DNA from 3 places in the Gracilibacillus caseinilyticus genome. Region 2 is predicted to be linked to each of the others. Evidence: predicted binding sites of a transcription regulator. Region 2 holds the regulator's gene; each other region holds the start of a gene.

Region 1 (5,524 bases), 1.4 Mb from region 2:
AATTGGTGCTGCTTTTCGACAGATGGAGAATATCCGATTTATTGATAAGACAGTCGGGTTAGAGGCATTGCCTGACAAATTACAAGAAATTGCCCGTTTACGGATGGAGCATCAGGATGTGTCACTTAAAGAATTAGGTGAAATGGTGTCTGGCGGGAAGATAAGTAAGTCGGGTATTAACCATCGTTTGAAAAAAATCGATCAATTTGCTGACCAGTTAAGAAATGAGGAAGTATCGAGTCAGTAGCATTTGTGTTGAAGTTAACTTCTGCGGGATTTAAATCGCGCAGAAGTTTACCTTTTGGAAATGTTGATACTTGCATAATAGGAATAATATGGGTTATCTTATAATAAGATAAAATGATAACGCTTACTTTCGGGAGGGGTAAATCATGTTAGAGAAAGAAATTGTTATTGGTGTAGAACCGGGTTTACAAGCAAGACCAGCAGCTCAATTTGTTCAGAAAGCAAACAGCTTCACGTCTGAAATTTTCATCGAGAAGGAAAACAGGCAGATTAATGCAAAAAGTATTATGGGTTTAATGAGTTTAGCGTTATCAAAAGGCAGCAGTATTAAAATTATTACTGATGGAAGTGATGAGGAAGAAGCACTTGCGGAATTATCGACATTTGCTGAAGGAATTAATTAAGAAGAAAAAGACCGGGCAAACCCGCCCGGCCTAACTAACGTAAGTATATATACAACTATCTGTAATACGAATTATGTCAACTGGCTTAGAGGTCATTTTAGTGGTAATTATGAAATTATTCATGTTTTTGTATACTGCTCCGTACGTATAAACAAAAAAAGTGGCGAGTAAAAACTACGCCACTTTTTCTAACCTAACTTAATTTAAATCAGATGGTTTGTGTTCCATTACTTTATCGATTAACCCATATTCTTTTGCACGTTCAGCCGTCATGAAATTATCACGATCTGTATCTTTTTCGATTACTTCTAGCGGTTGACCAGTTCGTTCCGCAAGGATTTGGTTTAGTTTTTTACGCATCTCGATAATACGATTTGCATGAATCTGAATATCAGACGCTTGACCTTGTGTACCACCTAGTGGCTGGTGAATCATTACTTCACTGTTTGGCAGTGCATAACGTTTACCAGGCTCACCTGCTGCAAGTAGGAAAGCACCCATAGAGGCCGCCATACCGATACAGATGGTAGAAACATTAGGTTTGATGAATTGCATCGTATCATAGATGGCCATACCTGCTGTAATGGAACCACCTGGTGAGTTAATGTATAAAGAAATATCTTTATCAGGATCTTCTGCCGTTAAGAATAACAATTGTGCTACAATACTGTTAGACACATTGTCATCAATGCCGCTTCCTAGCATAATAATTCTGTCTTTTAATAGGCGAGAATAAATGTCATATGCACGTTCGCCTCGGTTTGTTTGTTCAATAACTGTTGGAATTAAATTCATTGAAAATTCCTCCTTCAATACACATAGTTTCATTTACTAATTTCATCTTAACGGAAAGGTCAAAAAAGGTCAAAAGATTTGATTGTCTAATTTCATCCTACCCTTAACCCTTCTGCTTTAAACGTTTCGCCATAAATATTTATCTTGTGAGGTATGTATTGAAATTATACGAAGAATTGGTTATAATTATTCTTGTCGCGTTTTTAATGGTGCGCACATTATAAATATGCGCCCGTAGCTCAGGGGATAGAGCAATGGTTTCCGGTACCATGTGTCGGGGGTTCGAATCCCTCCGGGCGCGTTATCTGTAAATGGAAAAAGCTTAATTCATTATATTAAGCTTTTTCTATTTTTGTTTTGCTTTCATCATTCTCGGTGCTTTTTTTGAAAAATAGTTTTAACTTTGCATAGAAATCTTCAAGGATAAATCGAGAATCAATCGTTTCATACACTTTGATTGGACGATATTTACCGGAATGAACATAATTCATATTTTGATCAAAAACTGGAGCAGGCTCCCATTTCCATTTACCGCAATCGTCAAATAATAATACACCAACAGCTGGTGAATCACCTAGTATTCGGTATTCTGAAGGTCTTGATACACTTTCATTGTTAAAATCTATAACCTGTTCTACTAGATACTTACCAATTTCTCCATTTGGATATACTTTGTCCATCAGCTCTGCATAGCTAACAGGCATCATGCGATAGACATTTCTAGGTATTTGCCATACTTCAAGGTTAGATTTGAGTACTACATTTGCTGCATGAATATCGTTTGATACATTATATTCGCGACCTCCAGATGGCCAATCTCCTCCACCGATCCAGATCACCTTTATATTCTTTTGTGCAATCTTTGGTTCTATTAGTAACGCAGAGGCCATATCCGTAAGTGGTCCATAGAATGCTATATATAGAGGACGATTATCCTTTTTTAGTGCTTCTTCAATAATTAATCTCGCTCCAGGTGAATCTTTAGCTGTCTCTTCATCTGGCATTGCGTGTGCTGCGCCAGTTTCGATACGAAATTTATTGTTACATCCGATTAAGTTTAGCAGTAACATTGTTTCGTCATAACTGTCTTGTAAGCTTGTATTTGATTTGTGATTACCGAAATGTGCAGGAATGATTCCATGAATTTCAAATGAATAGGATAGAATTGCATGAACAATTGCAAACTGATCATCCACTTCATTCTTGGCGTCCGTATTAATAATGACTCTAGTTTTTTTCTCTTCAGGTATAATAAAGTCCATTTTTATAAAACTCCCATCCTTTTTATTTAGATGTGAACAAACAAATTAGCTTCATTTTATAATAAAAATAATCCACTAACTATCATTTCTATACAGGAAATCAAAATCCTTCAAATAATCAAAAAAAGTTATCACTTGGAAATATTCTATCTGGAATGTATGTGAATCATCATAGAACGTCTTCTCTCATTTGTAACCAATGAGAATGGTTTAAGAGATTAATTAAATAACTGCAATCTTCCATACGAAATCTTTCGGAAATAGTAGTATAAAGCAAACCAGGCATTACCGATTAGTCCTGTCTTAATGATTATATGATCGGCATGCGGGAGTAAGTGATTTGAAATCCTGAGAATAAACGAGCATTTGTAATAAATCGAGTGAAATTGAGGGAGTATGTCTTTGCGGCAAAGAATAGAAAGACAGAACTAACGGATTAGACATAGCAAAAGTATGTATAGAAACGAACGATCAAGCGATAATTAATTTTAAACTAGTTAGGAGTTGAAGGAAACAGTGAAGTAAAAACTTCCTGTCATTCTAACTGTTGAGTGTATGAAGAGAAGTGGGGTGGTCCAACTGAAATGTTCTATAGCCTAATCCGTTTCTTGAAAAGGAGTGGGATATGTCTAACTGACAGCTTCTATTTCCAAGAATGTGCGAGGAGGTACTTCGCAGCAGTTTTGGATGTAGCATAAAATAAATAACCGAACTAACAAGCAGGTTAAATGAAAAATCGTGTTAAGTTCGGCTATTATTGTAGTTAAGATACCTTTTAGTTCCTGACTTAATTATAAATTATAAGGCACCCATTCCACCGTCTACACGATATTGTCCACCAGTAATAAATTCACTTTCATCACTAGCAAGAAACAAAACTAAATTGGAGATGTCGCTAGATTCTCCGTAACGTCCTAATGGAATAGTTTGTGCTAGAGATTCTTCATCTGTATTCATTCCTTTTTCTAAAGAACGCATCATTCTTGTATTGACTGGCGATGGGTGAATAGAATTAACTCGAACATTGGCACTTGCCGCCTCAAGCGCCGCTGTTTTCGTTAGCCCTACGACAGCATGTTTAGAAGCGATATAAGGAGCTACCCCGGGACTTCCGCTTAAACCTGCTACTGAAGATGTGTTAATAACACTTCCATAACCTTGTTTCGTCAAAACAGGCAATACGTATTTTAAACCCAAAAAGATACCACGCACATTTACACTAAGTACTTTATCAAGATCAGCTACATCTTGTTCAACAATTGGTGCTACTTTTCCTTCTATACCTGCGTTATTAAAGAATATGTCTATTGTCCCGAATTTCTCGACCGTTTTATTTACATAGTTTTCAACATCTGCCTCTTTAGAAACATCAGCTTGAACTGTCATTACTTCTCCATGAGCATCTAATGCATCCTTAGCATCATCAAGTGCTTCTTGGAATAAATCTACTAAAATCACCTTCGCTCCTTCTTTTAGGAATCTCTTTGCCGTTACTTTACCGATACCACCAGCTCCACCAGTAATCAAGGCGATTTTTCCAGATAGCTTTTCCATATCTTTCACTCCTCTGTTTAGTTTTGGAACCATTATACAAGGTCACTTGTATCTTAAGGTACAGCTTAATTTTTCCTGTTTTATGGCATCTTATGTATTTATTTTTTTATATATTGTGTAAGATTCAGCGCTGGATTACTTCTTCTTTATGTGCATGATTTATGAAAGGTAAAGTGAAATGTAAGCAAGTAAAGAGGGTGTAACTAAGTTATGGATTTTAAATAAAAACACTAAGATACATTTGGATCTTAGTGTTTGAGGGTCTGCCTGTAAGTTTACAAATTATTTAAAGAACTTTTTAATCATCTTGTTTGCAGATTTATTTTTAACTTTTTTACTAACTTCGCGTTTAATTTTATCTTTCTTTGCGGGGTCCATATTCATCCACGCTTTAGCGCCTTTTTTAGCAATTGATTTCAGCTTCATTTGCTATCACCTCGAAAATAGTATATCAATATAATGCTTTGGAATCCAAGACTAACCCTGAGAAATATATTTTATGTTTAACAATCCAAAAATAGTGGTAAATATACTTTGTATTAACAGGAGGTTTACAAATGAATTGTTCATGGAAAAAAAGAAAATTACTTAGTCAGACTTTGCGCCTAACGTCGATAATATTAGCGTTAGCAACGGTGCTGGTCATGTCGTTATGTAATGTATTACCATTGCCGAACACCTTTACTTGGATGTTAGCAATCGCGGTGATTGCAGGGACATTTGCGCTAATTCCTCATTTAAATTCTACCAGACATCTGTTTAAGAAGTATCTAATACAACGTAACTAACCTATAAGTTTTAAGTTATAACTATAATGAGTCATGTAAAAATCGTTCCACGCTTTAGGAACGATTTTTTAATTCAGAAGCAAATGATCGTAGATAAACTATTATGAACTAAGAAAAACCGGGAAAGCCCACCCGGTCCTAACTAACATAAATAATATACAACTACCTATAATATGGATTATGTCAAGTAGCGTTGCATCCATTTTGAAATGTAGTTAGAGGTATGATGCCTTCTACCAACCACTTCGCGTCCTTGTGGAGCACGGCTTCTGCTAGGCTACTACTTGAAATGCTTCTTTGCTGCCTTGTGCCAAGGAAGCGTACTTCGAAGCGATACTAGCAGACACAGGCACAGACAAAGTGGATCTTCAGCTCGCGCTGACGCATGAGGAGTCTACGTGGTTGGCCTGCGCTAGGGTATAGATCTATAACAGAGACATGAGGAAACAGATTGATTGATATCCTCATGTGACAA
Region 2 (5,524 bases):
TCAAATTCTTGACTCTGCACTGCCGCGTCTTTCTCTTTACGAACCTCTTCTAATTTCTGTTCCAATTCTTTTAGGTTTGGTGGTGTTGTATAAGAGCGTAAGCGTACTTTCGATGCCGCCTCATCGATAAGGTCAATCGCCTTATCTGGCAGGAAGCGATCTGTAATATAGCGGTCAGACAATTTAGCAGCTGCTTCTATGGCATCATCTGTAATGGTAACACGGTGGTGTGCTTCATAGCGGTCACGTAAACCTTGCAGAATTTGGACCGATTCCTCTACAGATGGTTCATCTACCTGAATTGGTTGGAAACGACGCTCTAATGCCGCATCTTTCTCAATATATTTACGGTACTCATCTAAAGTAGTAGCACCAATACATTGCAGTTCACCTCGAGCCAACGATGGTTTCAGGATATTGGACGCGTCGATAGCACCTTCTGCTCCACCAGCTCCAATCAAGGTATGCAGTTCATCAATAAACAAGATCACATTGTTTGCTTGACGAATTTCTTCCATTACTTTTTTCAAGCGATCTTCAAATTCACCGCGATATTTCGTACCCGCTACAACGGTACCCATATCCAGTGTCATCACACGTTTATCTCGTAAAATTTCTGGCACTTCATTTTGAACAATTTGCTGAGCAAGACCTTCTGCTACCGCTGTCTTACCAACACCCGGCTCACCAATTAGTACAGGGTTATTTTTGGTTCGACGGCTAAGCACTTGAATGACACGTTCAATTTCCTTTCCACGACCAATCACCGGGTCAATATTACCTTCCTTGGCAATTGCCGTTAAATCTCTGGCAAGGGAATCTAATGTTGGTGTATTGGCGCTATTCGCCTGGTTGTTTCGACCATTTTGAGCACCACCAGATTCAGAGCTTCCTAACAGCTGAAGCACTTGTTGTCTTGCTTTATTTAAGCTAACACCTAGGTTATTCAATACTCGTGCAGCAACGCCTTCTCCTTCACGAATTAGACCTAAAAGGATATGTTCGGTGCCTACATAAGAATGTCCGAGCTTACGTGCTTCATCCATGGATAATTCGATTACTTTTTTTGCTCGAGGAGTATAATGAATCGTTTGCGAGACTTGATTGCCTTTGCCGATTAAAGATTCTACTTCATCTCTAATTTTATCTGCTCCAAGGCCAATTGCCTGTAAAGCCTTAGCAGCAATTCCTTCTCCCTCGCTAACGAGTCCTAACAAAATATGTTCAGTCCCTATATTATTATGCCCTAATCTAACTGCTTCCTCTTGTGAGAGTGCTAATACCTTTTGTGCTCTTTCTGTAAAACGTCCAAACATCATATTAATATTCCTCCTTCTGCTCCATTGTAAATCGTTCCCGAATTAAGGATGCACGAAAAACATCACGTTCATTCGGTGTTAGCATTTTTTTAGCATATTGTTGTAAAAATGCCGGCTGCGTTAAGACGACCAGTTCATTTAGAATCGACTTAGAGATATTATTTATAAATCCTAAATCAATTCCAAGTCGGACGTCCGATAGACATTTAGCCGTTTCCTTTGATTCTATGATCCGACTGTGCTGTAAAATTCCATAGGAGCGAAAAACGCGATCCTCCAACTCTAATGAAGACTGATCCAATAATATGGTGCGTGCATGTCGTTCATGTTCGATCAGCTTCTCCACGACACCTTTCAAATCCTCGATAATGTCTTCTTCGGAGCGGCCAAGCGTTATTTGATTGGAAATTTGAAAAATATTACCGATTGCTTCACTGCCTTCTCCATAAATCCCTCTTACTACCAATCCTAATTGATTAATAGCTGGCAGCATACGGTTTATTTTTCGAGTTAATGCAAGTGCTGGCAAATGCATCATAACAGAAGCTCTTAATCCTGTACCAACATTCGTTGGGCAAGATGTTAAATACCCTCTGTTTTCATCGAACGCATAATTGATTTTTGTTTCAAGCCAATCATCTAGCTCAAAGGCCTCCTGTAACGCTTTTTCCAGTTGAAAACCTGGAAAATATAGCTGCGCACGAATATGATCCTCTTCATTTACCATAATCGATACCTGCTCATTTTTTGAAATGAGCGAGGCACCATATTTCGATTTATCAGCTAAGTGTGGACTAATTAGATGCTTCTCTACTAACACTTGTTTCTCGGTGGAATTCAAATCTGCCATTCTGACAAATTCGAAGTCTTTATACTGATTATACGATTGGTGATTAAATTCATTTTTAAAAAATGAAAGGATATTATCCATTTGTTCTTCTTCTGCAATCAGCGGAAAAGGTGTATCTTCAAAGTTACGCGCCAACCGGACCCTGCTGCTCATTACAATATCACTATCTGGTCCATCGTCTTTGAGCCAGGGACTGATTGCTTCATTCATGAATTGCTCTAAACTCATGAATCTTCCCCCTCCTCTTCACGATGCAAGCTCTTTTCTACTGATTTTATTTGGTCACGGATCTGTGCCGCATCCTCAAAGGCTTCATCTGCTATTGCTTGCTGCAGCTTCACCTTTAAATCTCGTAATTTCTTCCGTTGATAAATATTAGAGCCTGCTCGTTTAGGTACTTTTCCTTCATGCAATGTATTGCCACTATGCACCTTTCGAAATAATGGGTTTAAATGATCGGCAAAGGTATGATAGCACGATGCACAACCAAATTTACCCAGTCTAGCAAACTGTTGATAGGTCATCCCACATTTGTCACACTGAAGTGTCTCTTCTTGCTTCCTTAGTGATTGCTGCTGCATCGTATTCGAACCTGTATTAAATAATCCTGATAACAGGTTATGAAGAGAATAGGCATCCTCTTCCTGAGAAACATAGCCTTTATCCTTTGCACACTGCTGACAAACATGGATTTCGCTTTTTTCCCCATTAATCACCTGGGCAAAATGAACGGTCGCCGGATTTTGATGGCATTCTTGGCATTCCACACCGTACACCTCCTAAAACTGATATTTTAATGAATTGAGCATGGCCGATAAAATGCGGGCACGCACTTCATCTCGAATCGGTAATTGAAACGGTAATGTACTGCGGTCAATGGCACTAACCATCAATTTTGCTTCCCTTTTCGTGATAAGTTCTTCTTCCAACAGTCGTTCCAATATATTAACAGCCTTTTGTTGTGAGATGCTTGGCTGAACCATTTCGATGATCTCATCAATTAACATTGCTTTATCTTCGTTGGTAATTCGACTAATTCGAATGTAGCCTCCACCACCGCGCTTGCTTTCAACCAGATACCCTTTCTCTAAGGTAAATCTGGTATTAATAACATAATTAATTTGAGAGGGTACACATTCAAAGCGATCTGCAATCTCACTACGTTTTATCTCGATGATTTTATGCTGATTACTTTTCATGATTGTTTTCAAATATTGTTCAATAATATCTGAAATATTTCGCATTTCCCCTCCTCCAATCTGACTTTGACTATATTTGACTATATACTTATTATACTTCAAGATCACGGGGTTGAAAACTATTTGGTCTTCTATATTATATCCGTTATTTTTTCCATTCAAACCATCAAGAACGAAAACGTATCTTAATTTTTTTGACACTTTCTTGCTCTAACAGCCATTCATATAAATTTTCCCGCTTCTTCTGATGTATTGCATCGATGTACATTTTAATTTTAGTAATTTCTGTATTCTCATTGTATATATCAAACTCACGTATTTCGATTGGAAAAGATTGCACCCGTTCGATAAATTTAGATGTATCTTTATTTTTGCTCAGTTTAACCTCAAAAATAATATAATGATTCTTGCGATGAAGCCGTTGTTCAAATTTATTTAAAACTACAAGGCTGATTAAAATGATCAATGTGGTGACAATCGCTTCTTTATACATACCAATCCCGACGATTAACCCTAAACCTGCCACCGCCCAAATAGAAGCAGCTGTTGTAAGACCACGAATTGTCCCACCATTGACAATGATCGTTCCAGCTCCTAGAAAACCGATTCCACTAATAACATACGATGGGATTCTCGCGGGATCGAATCGAACATTATCATAATGCTCAATAAAATAATCAAAGCCATTAATAGAAAGCAACATCATTAAACAAGAGCTGACACCCACTAATATATGTGTTCGAAATCCGGCTGAATGTTTGTTTACTTCCCTTTCAAATCCAATTAAGCCGGCCAATATAAGTGCAATCATTAATTTTGAAACAGATTCCATAAATGCAGCATCAAAAATCTGATCCATGGCAACTTCCCCCTTTTCACTTTGAATATATGACGAGAGCATATACTTCTTATACCCTAAAATCATTGATTTATATCAACGAAGTGGACATAAAGGGGCACTGTTCGCATTTAGAAAAGCGCAAGCGCCTGTTTAGAAACGTAGCGACTGGACGGCATCAACTGAGATAAAGGAATCACAGTGGGCAAGTGATGTCGATGATGACTTTCGCCCAAGGGCATAAGGTCGACTAGGCCTCTGGTTATCACCAATCGGCAAGTCTTCTTTATCGTAGGGCGATGCAGGAAGTCGCCTAGTTTCTGGGCACTTGCGCTGGACATGGCTGTTCATGTTAGAAAGCGGTACGAAACCTTAAAATTTTATACTTTCTTACCTGTTAAAAAAAGTCGGGAAAATATGTCTGCTGCTCAGGTATGATCATCTCTAACTGTTCAACTGCTAAAGCATCTCCATGAATCAAGCCTGCTTCCCACAGTGCAAATGGTCGTTTGTAACCAAAGAAAAGTTGCACCAGCTGTTGAACAGCTATTTTCACTTTTACAACCTTTGGTTCTGCATGCGTACGCTTCATAACAATGCTATCTTCCAAGTCGTGGGACACCAGAAACACGCCATTATTTTCTTCTAAAAATATGTCTGACACTTCGATTTCAAAATGGATTTTATTATGGTCGACTATTGAAAAAGGATACTGTTCGAAGAAAGCATCAACATCCACAATCCGCGCCATAAAATAAGGCAACTGCTTTTGCTCGAATCTTGGTTCATTTACAAGTAAGGGCAATGGGTCATCTGGAGGAACAGGCATCTCTACATTATGTACCATTGAATCATGATGCTGGATAAACTGATATAGTAAGTGGCGGGCATTTACATTCACAAACGCCATATCATAAACGGTGAACCGATTCTGCTTGATATTGAATAGAATATATCCAATTGGCGTTTGATCCGTTTCATACGCAAATGCGATGTGAGTATCTTTCTGCTTTAATGTTCGATAATTCCACCAATGCTCTGTTCGATGAAGTGTACCTGTATACTTATCTGTATACATTTGATAGATGGTGTTTAAAGTAGAAATTGTTTCTTCCCCTTTACTGACTCTTCTAACACTGCCTTGACCGTTCCAATCGTTTTGAAATGAATCAATTGGAATATTGTATGTAGTGCGATCAAACGTTAATTCCCAGCCATATTTTCGATAAAAGGGTACAGAGAATGGGTGTAAATAAGAGATACTTTGTTGTTGTTGCCTCATTTCTGTTAAAAGTTTGTATAACAATGCTTTTATTTT
Region 3 (5,524 bases), 710 kb from region 2:
CATGGATTCCAAGTAGAGGGGATCAGACCACTGTTCTGTTAGTCTGTCAATGTTTTTATACATTTCGCTGTACTTCTGAAAGTCAAAGTGATGGAGCATATCCTTGGCGAACGTGTCATTCGGGCGGACCTGAACATAATTGACAAGTAAACGGTAAGCTTTCAAGAGTGAGCCGTTGCGTCGATGGTGATAAAAGGCTTTTTTGCATTGTGCCTGGATTTTTTTCTCATCGATATAATTATCAAACATCGCAAGAACATAGAGCATTTCTGTTTCACTATATTTGTCATTAAGCTTTTGAAACATATGATTGTTGGAAGTAAGTCGGTATACTTCATCTTTGGAAAGCAATGCTTTGGTAAGAGGATGATCATCTTCAAATGAGTGGCCATTTCTGAGTGCATATTTTAGAAAGGATGTCAGACGTATAGCAGTTGTTTTTTTTGCGTTAATATAGCGGTCTTTATAGAAAAATAAGAAGTACGTTTGGTTATTCGTCACCTGGACTTCTATGAGTTTTGCTTGGCGATAGACCCACATATTCGATACAGTAGCGGGTGTTGTTTTTTTGTGATGCATAAGCTGGATAGTTGTCATATTCGAAACAACTCCTTTTTTCCTGATTACCTTTAGTGTAGCACAAATACATCCAGACGGAAAGTTGATCATTTTGTAAAGTTTTTGTAATGTTTCTCGCGAATCACGGGCAGAATGCAGGTTGTATGGTATGCTAGATTAAAAGTTTACTAGGGGGATATCTGTGCTAAAAGAATTAATGTGGTCACTGGCTTTAGCATTGTTGTTGATTTTTATTCCTTTTAGTGTCGCGATGTAACAGAGAACTGAATAGATGATTGAAACCCTGGATATGCTTGTTGGTAAAGCGTATCCAGGGTTTTTGTTGTTAGTAAGGGAAGTAAATAAACACAGTTATTTGAAAGTATGGTTTACGGTTTATATAAAGTGGAAGTGGAAATTTTGAAATGTTTAATATTCGTAGCAAAGCTCCGGCTTCCTGGGGGACGTCGATCTGCTTCCTCAGAAAGAAAAACCCGCTTTCCTGCGGGATGCGACCTGCGTCATGAGGGGAGTCTTCGTATATTTTCTACCCTTTATGGAAGTTCTACAACGATAGATACAGCTAATAGCAGTGGTTCTATGCATTATTCATAATTAGGATAACGTATGGGCACTTATGGTTCAGCCAAAATGCTCCCTGTTACATCAGTTGTAGAGCTTAAACAATAGCTTCATCCGCGCCCCACAGTACGCGAAATGATTGGCCCGAGCAATCTCCCAGCGCATGAATCATTTCAAAATTACCACTAAGCTAGTTTGCATACTTCAAAAAAATTTTGAGCAAAGATCTTGAAAGTCAAAAAAGGTCAGATTATAATAGAAAATAAGAAAGGTCAAATATAGTCAAAGTCAAATTTGATCTTTTCACTAATTGAAGGAGGAATGACAAATGAAATGTCAACATTGTGGAACTCGCGAAGCAACGATTAATGTGAACCTTCGATTTAATAATCAAACAGAATCTCTACATGTATGCGAAACTTGCTTTAACGATATAAAAAATCAAATGAAACAACCTTCAGGAATGTTCGGTGGGCAGGACTTAAGTGACTTCTTTAACGGATCAGCAAATGGTTCTGGCCAAGCACAGACACACACCCACAAGAAACAAGGTGGAAAAGGCAACGGCTTACTAGATCAGTTAGGGAAAAACTTAACAGATGCAGCTAGAGCTGGCTTGATTGATCCCGTTATCGGTCGTGATCAGGAAGTGAAACGTGTCATTGAAACACTAAACCGCCGTAATAAAAACAATCCAGTGTTGATTGGGGAACCTGGTGTTGGTAAAACGGCTATAGCAGAAGGACTAGCGTTGAAAGCAACCGAAGGAAATGTTCCTTCTAAATTGCTAGATAAAGAAATTTATATATTAGATGTAGCATCACTGGTTGCAAATACCGGAGTTCGTGGTCAATTTGAGGAACGTATGAAACAATTAGTCTCAGAATTGCAAGAGCGCCAAAATGTAATTCTTTTCGTCGATGAAGTTCATCTACTCGTTGGTGCTGGAACAGCTGAAGGCTCTCAGATGGATGCCGGAAACATTCTGAAGCCCGCACTAGCACGAGGTGAATTGCAATTAATCGGTGCCACCACATTGAAAGAGTATCGTCAGATTGAAAAAGACGCGGCATTAGAGCGACGTTTCCAGCCAATCATGGTGAAGGAGCCAACCTTAGCCGAAGCGGAACAAATTTTGCAAGGCTTAAGAGATCGTTATGAGAAGTTTCATAAAGTAAGCTATTCGGATGACGTGCTTCGGGCAGCAGTTAACTTATCGAAACGATATATTCAAGATCGTTTCCTTCCAGATAAGGCAATTGATTTAATTGATGAAGCTGGTGCCAGACTAAATCTTGATGTCAGTGAATCAGATGATGAGGCGATTCAAAAACGTTTAGACGAAATTGCCAAGGAAAAAACAGAAGCAGCCGAAAGAGAAGACTATGAGCGTGCAGCCAATCTGCGCCATCAGGAAATTAAGCTTGAGAAAAAGTTAGCAGAAACAAAAGAAGCTCCAAAAGCGGAAGTAACAGTAGAAGAAATTCAATTAATCATTGAAGAAAAAACGGGTATCCCCGTTCGAAAAATTCAATCAGACGAACAGTCTAAAATGAAGCATTTAGCAACTAACTTAGGCGAAAAAGTAATTGGACAAGAAGTAGCCGTAGAAAAAGTAGCCAAAGCTGTTCGTCGTAGTCGTGCCGGCTTGAAATCCAAACATCGTCCGATTGGTTCTTTCCTTTTTGTAGGACCTACAGGTGTTGGTAAAACCGAATTGACCAAAGCACTTGCTGAAGAATTGTTTGGTACGAAAGAGGCGATGATTCGTCTTGATATGAGTGAGTACATGGAGAAACACACGGTTTCTAAAATCATTGGTTCACCACCAGGTTATGTCGGTCATGAAGAAGCAGGACAATTAACGGAAAAAGTTCGCCGCAATCCGTACAGCTTGATTTTATTAGATGAAATCGAAAAAGCTCATCCGGATGTACAGCACATGTTCCTGCAAATCATGGAAGATGGTCATTTAACTGACAGTCATGGCAGAACCGTCAGCTTTAAAGATGCAGTCATTATCATGACAAGTAATGCTGGAACGGGAACAAAGAATATTACTGTTGGCTTTAACAGTGACAATAATGAAGCAGTTTCTACGTTGGAAAACTTAGGGGCATACTTCAAACCAGAATTCTTGAACCGTTTTGATGCGATCATTCCATTCAACGAATTGACACAGGACAACTTACTGAAAATTGTTGACTTAATGATCAATGAACTAACGGAACAATTAGAAGAAGCAGAGCTTGAAATTACCGTCAGTGAAGATGCTAAGAAATTCCTAGCTGATAAAGGATATGATCCACGATTCGGTGCTCGTCCACTGCGTCGGGTGATCCAGGACAAGGTCGAAAACGGCATTACTGATGTTGTTTTAGAAGAAGAGGATGTTACAAAAGTAGAGGTTGTATATGAAAACGAAGATATCGTTGTTCGCAAAAGCACTAGCTGATTAGCTAGTGCTTTTTTACATATAATGATGAAGTGGCCATAAAAATAGTGAAAGTGGCCATAAAAAGATGAAAAGTGACCATAAAACTAACGAAAGTGGCCATTAAATGATAAAAAGCGGCCATATAACATCAAAAAGTGGCCATAAAAATTTGCCGGGCAAATAAATAAGCACGAATGGCAGTTTTTTAACGAACCATTCGTACTTGCTTGGAATATTGTTTTATCATATGAAAGATTTGTCCATTTCATTACTAAAACATGAGACGAAATGTTAAAATGATGCAAGTAAACAGGTTTGGGTTTTTTCTTTTCGGGTTTTTCATTGAATGATCCTCCTTCATTTGCGTTTTAGCAAATCGAATAATTATCTGAACATCAATTTAAAAGTCAAGACAACACAAGTAAAGATATTCGGATTCTGCATCCGTTTACGATTCAATGGAATACCCTCCTCTTGTTTGATTTAAGTTAATAAGAGAATAACATGTATTTCAAATGCATCAAATAGAATTGTCAGATATAGTAACAGACTTTCTGCTCACATGATTTCTTATGTGGTATGGTATACTAAACAAAAACAAAAACGGTTGTCCGTAGAAAAAAATATCGTTAGGGGGGCTTTATCCATGATTAAACAGCACAATGAATATGATCGATTAAAGCAGGTCATTGTCTGCCCGCCTCAATACATGGAAATTAAAAAAGTTATTAATGAGACACAGAAGTTTTATGAGGACGAGAACATTGACATTCCAATTGCGATGAAGCAGCATCAGCATTTTATCGAAACGTTAAGAAAGCATCAGGTAAACGTGTTGGAATTGCCCGCTGATCCGAATCTTAACGAACAGGTTTTTACAAGGGATATTGGATTTACAATCGGAAATACTTTGTATACCGCAGAAATGAGCCGTGATATTCGCAAGGCGGAGGTTAACACGCTCCAACAATTGCTAGACGAGCACCAGATCCCGTACAGCCCGGCACTGGGTGGATCAATTGAAGGTGGCGATGTGGTCGTAGCGGGAGATCATGTTTGGGTAGGTGTAAGTAAACGGACGGATGAGAGTGCGATTGTAGAACTGCAAAAAAGTTTACCAGACCGAAAAGTGAACCCTTTGCAAATTCGTGAAGATATTCTTCATCTCGATTGTTGCTTCAATCTTGTCAGCGAAACGACTGGCCTTATCTATCCGCAAGCGTTCAGCGAGGAGGATCTGGCGAAGCTTCGTCAGCATTACGATTTAATTGAAGTAACAGAGGAAGAACAATTTTCGTTAGGGACGAATGTATTCTCGATTGGTGATTATAAGGTAATCTCACTACCTGTCAACAAGCAGGTCAATCAAAACCTGACAGATAAAGGTTTTGATGTAATCGAGGTTGATTTTTCTGAAATAATTAAATCTGGTGGTTCTTTTCGTTGTTGCACGTTTCCGATAGAACGAGCGTAAGCATACCTTAACAGGTGTGCTTTTTTATACGATAGGAAAGTATTCAGTATTAAATTTTAGCAATGAAGAAGCTCGACGTAGTAAAAATTTAGAGAGTACCAAGTTTTTCTTATGAAACCAATTGTATGTTAAAACGTATCTATTGAAGGAGGTGAGTAGCATGGATTTTATACCTGTTATCGCACCAATAGCCTTGATTCAATTTTTGTTAATGATTATTGCTATTATTTCGTTAGTAAAAGCAGATCATACCAATGGCCCGAAAGCAATGTGGGCGGTCATTATTATTTTGTTAGGAATCATCGGACCAGTACTTTATCTCATTATTGGAAGGAGACAATATTAAATGGCTGTGATGGAAGTACAGCAACTCACGAAATCCTTTAAAGGCAAGAAAGTTGTAAAAGGAATTGATTTCCAACTTGATACAGGCAAATGTGTTGCATTACTCGGCCCAAATGGTGCAGGAAAAA

Evidence for each region. Region 2 encodes CtsR, which represses protease genes until heat stress. Its sites were predicted from a motif close to ATGGTCAATAAAGGTCAAACA; they were not measured.
Region 1: the regulator CtsR is predicted to act here: its motif matches at 1,501-1,521, upstream of clpP (ATP-dependent Clp endopeptidase proteolytic subunit ClpP).
Region 3: the regulator CtsR is predicted to act here: its motif matches at 1,372-1,392, upstream of MUN88_RS01545 (ATP-dependent Clp protease ATP-binding subunit).

What each region holds. Positions count from the first base shown of each region.
Region 1 is NZ_CP095072.1:4,101,887-4,107,410, reverse strand. Features, by position in the region: gene whiA (DNA-binding protein WhiA) at 1-247, shown strand, start outside; gene MUN88_RS19805 (HPr family phosphocarrier protein) at 393-650, shown strand; gene clpP (ATP-dependent Clp endopeptidase proteolytic subunit ClpP) at 849-1,445, opposite strand; tRNA gene MUN88_RS19795 (tRNA-Arg) at 1,674-1,746, shown strand; gene MUN88_RS19790 (nucleoside hydrolase) at 1,781-2,707, opposite strand; gene MUN88_RS19785 (SDR family NAD(P)-dependent oxidoreductase) at 3,506-4,261, opposite strand; gene MUN88_RS19780 (hypothetical protein) at 4,544-4,687, opposite strand; gene MUN88_RS19775 (hypothetical protein) at 4,819-5,049, shown strand.
Region 2 is NZ_CP095072.1:1,034,565-1,040,088, forward strand. Features, by position in the region: gene clpC (ATP-dependent protease ATP-binding subunit ClpC) at 1-1,319, opposite strand, end outside; gene mcsB (protein-arginine kinase McsB) at 1,321-2,397, opposite strand; gene mcsA (protein-arginine kinase activator protein McsA) at 2,394-2,936, opposite strand; gene MUN88_RS05110 (CtsR family transcriptional regulator) at 2,949-3,413, opposite strand; gene MUN88_RS05115 (MgtC/SapB family protein) at 3,535-4,227, opposite strand; gene MUN88_RS05120 (GNAT family N-acetyltransferase) at 4,604-5,524, opposite strand, start outside.
Region 3 is NZ_CP095072.1:325,646-331,169, reverse strand. Features, by position in the region: gene MUN88_RS01550 (tetratricopeptide repeat protein) at 1-597, opposite strand, end outside; gene MUN88_RS01545 (ATP-dependent Clp protease ATP-binding subunit) at 1,469-3,595, shown strand; gene MUN88_RS01540 (dimethylarginine dimethylaminohydrolase family protein) at 4,224-5,051, shown strand; gene MUN88_RS01535 (PLDc N-terminal domain-containing protein) at 5,212-5,397, shown strand; gene MUN88_RS01530 (ABC transporter ATP-binding protein) at 5,398-5,524, shown strand, end outside.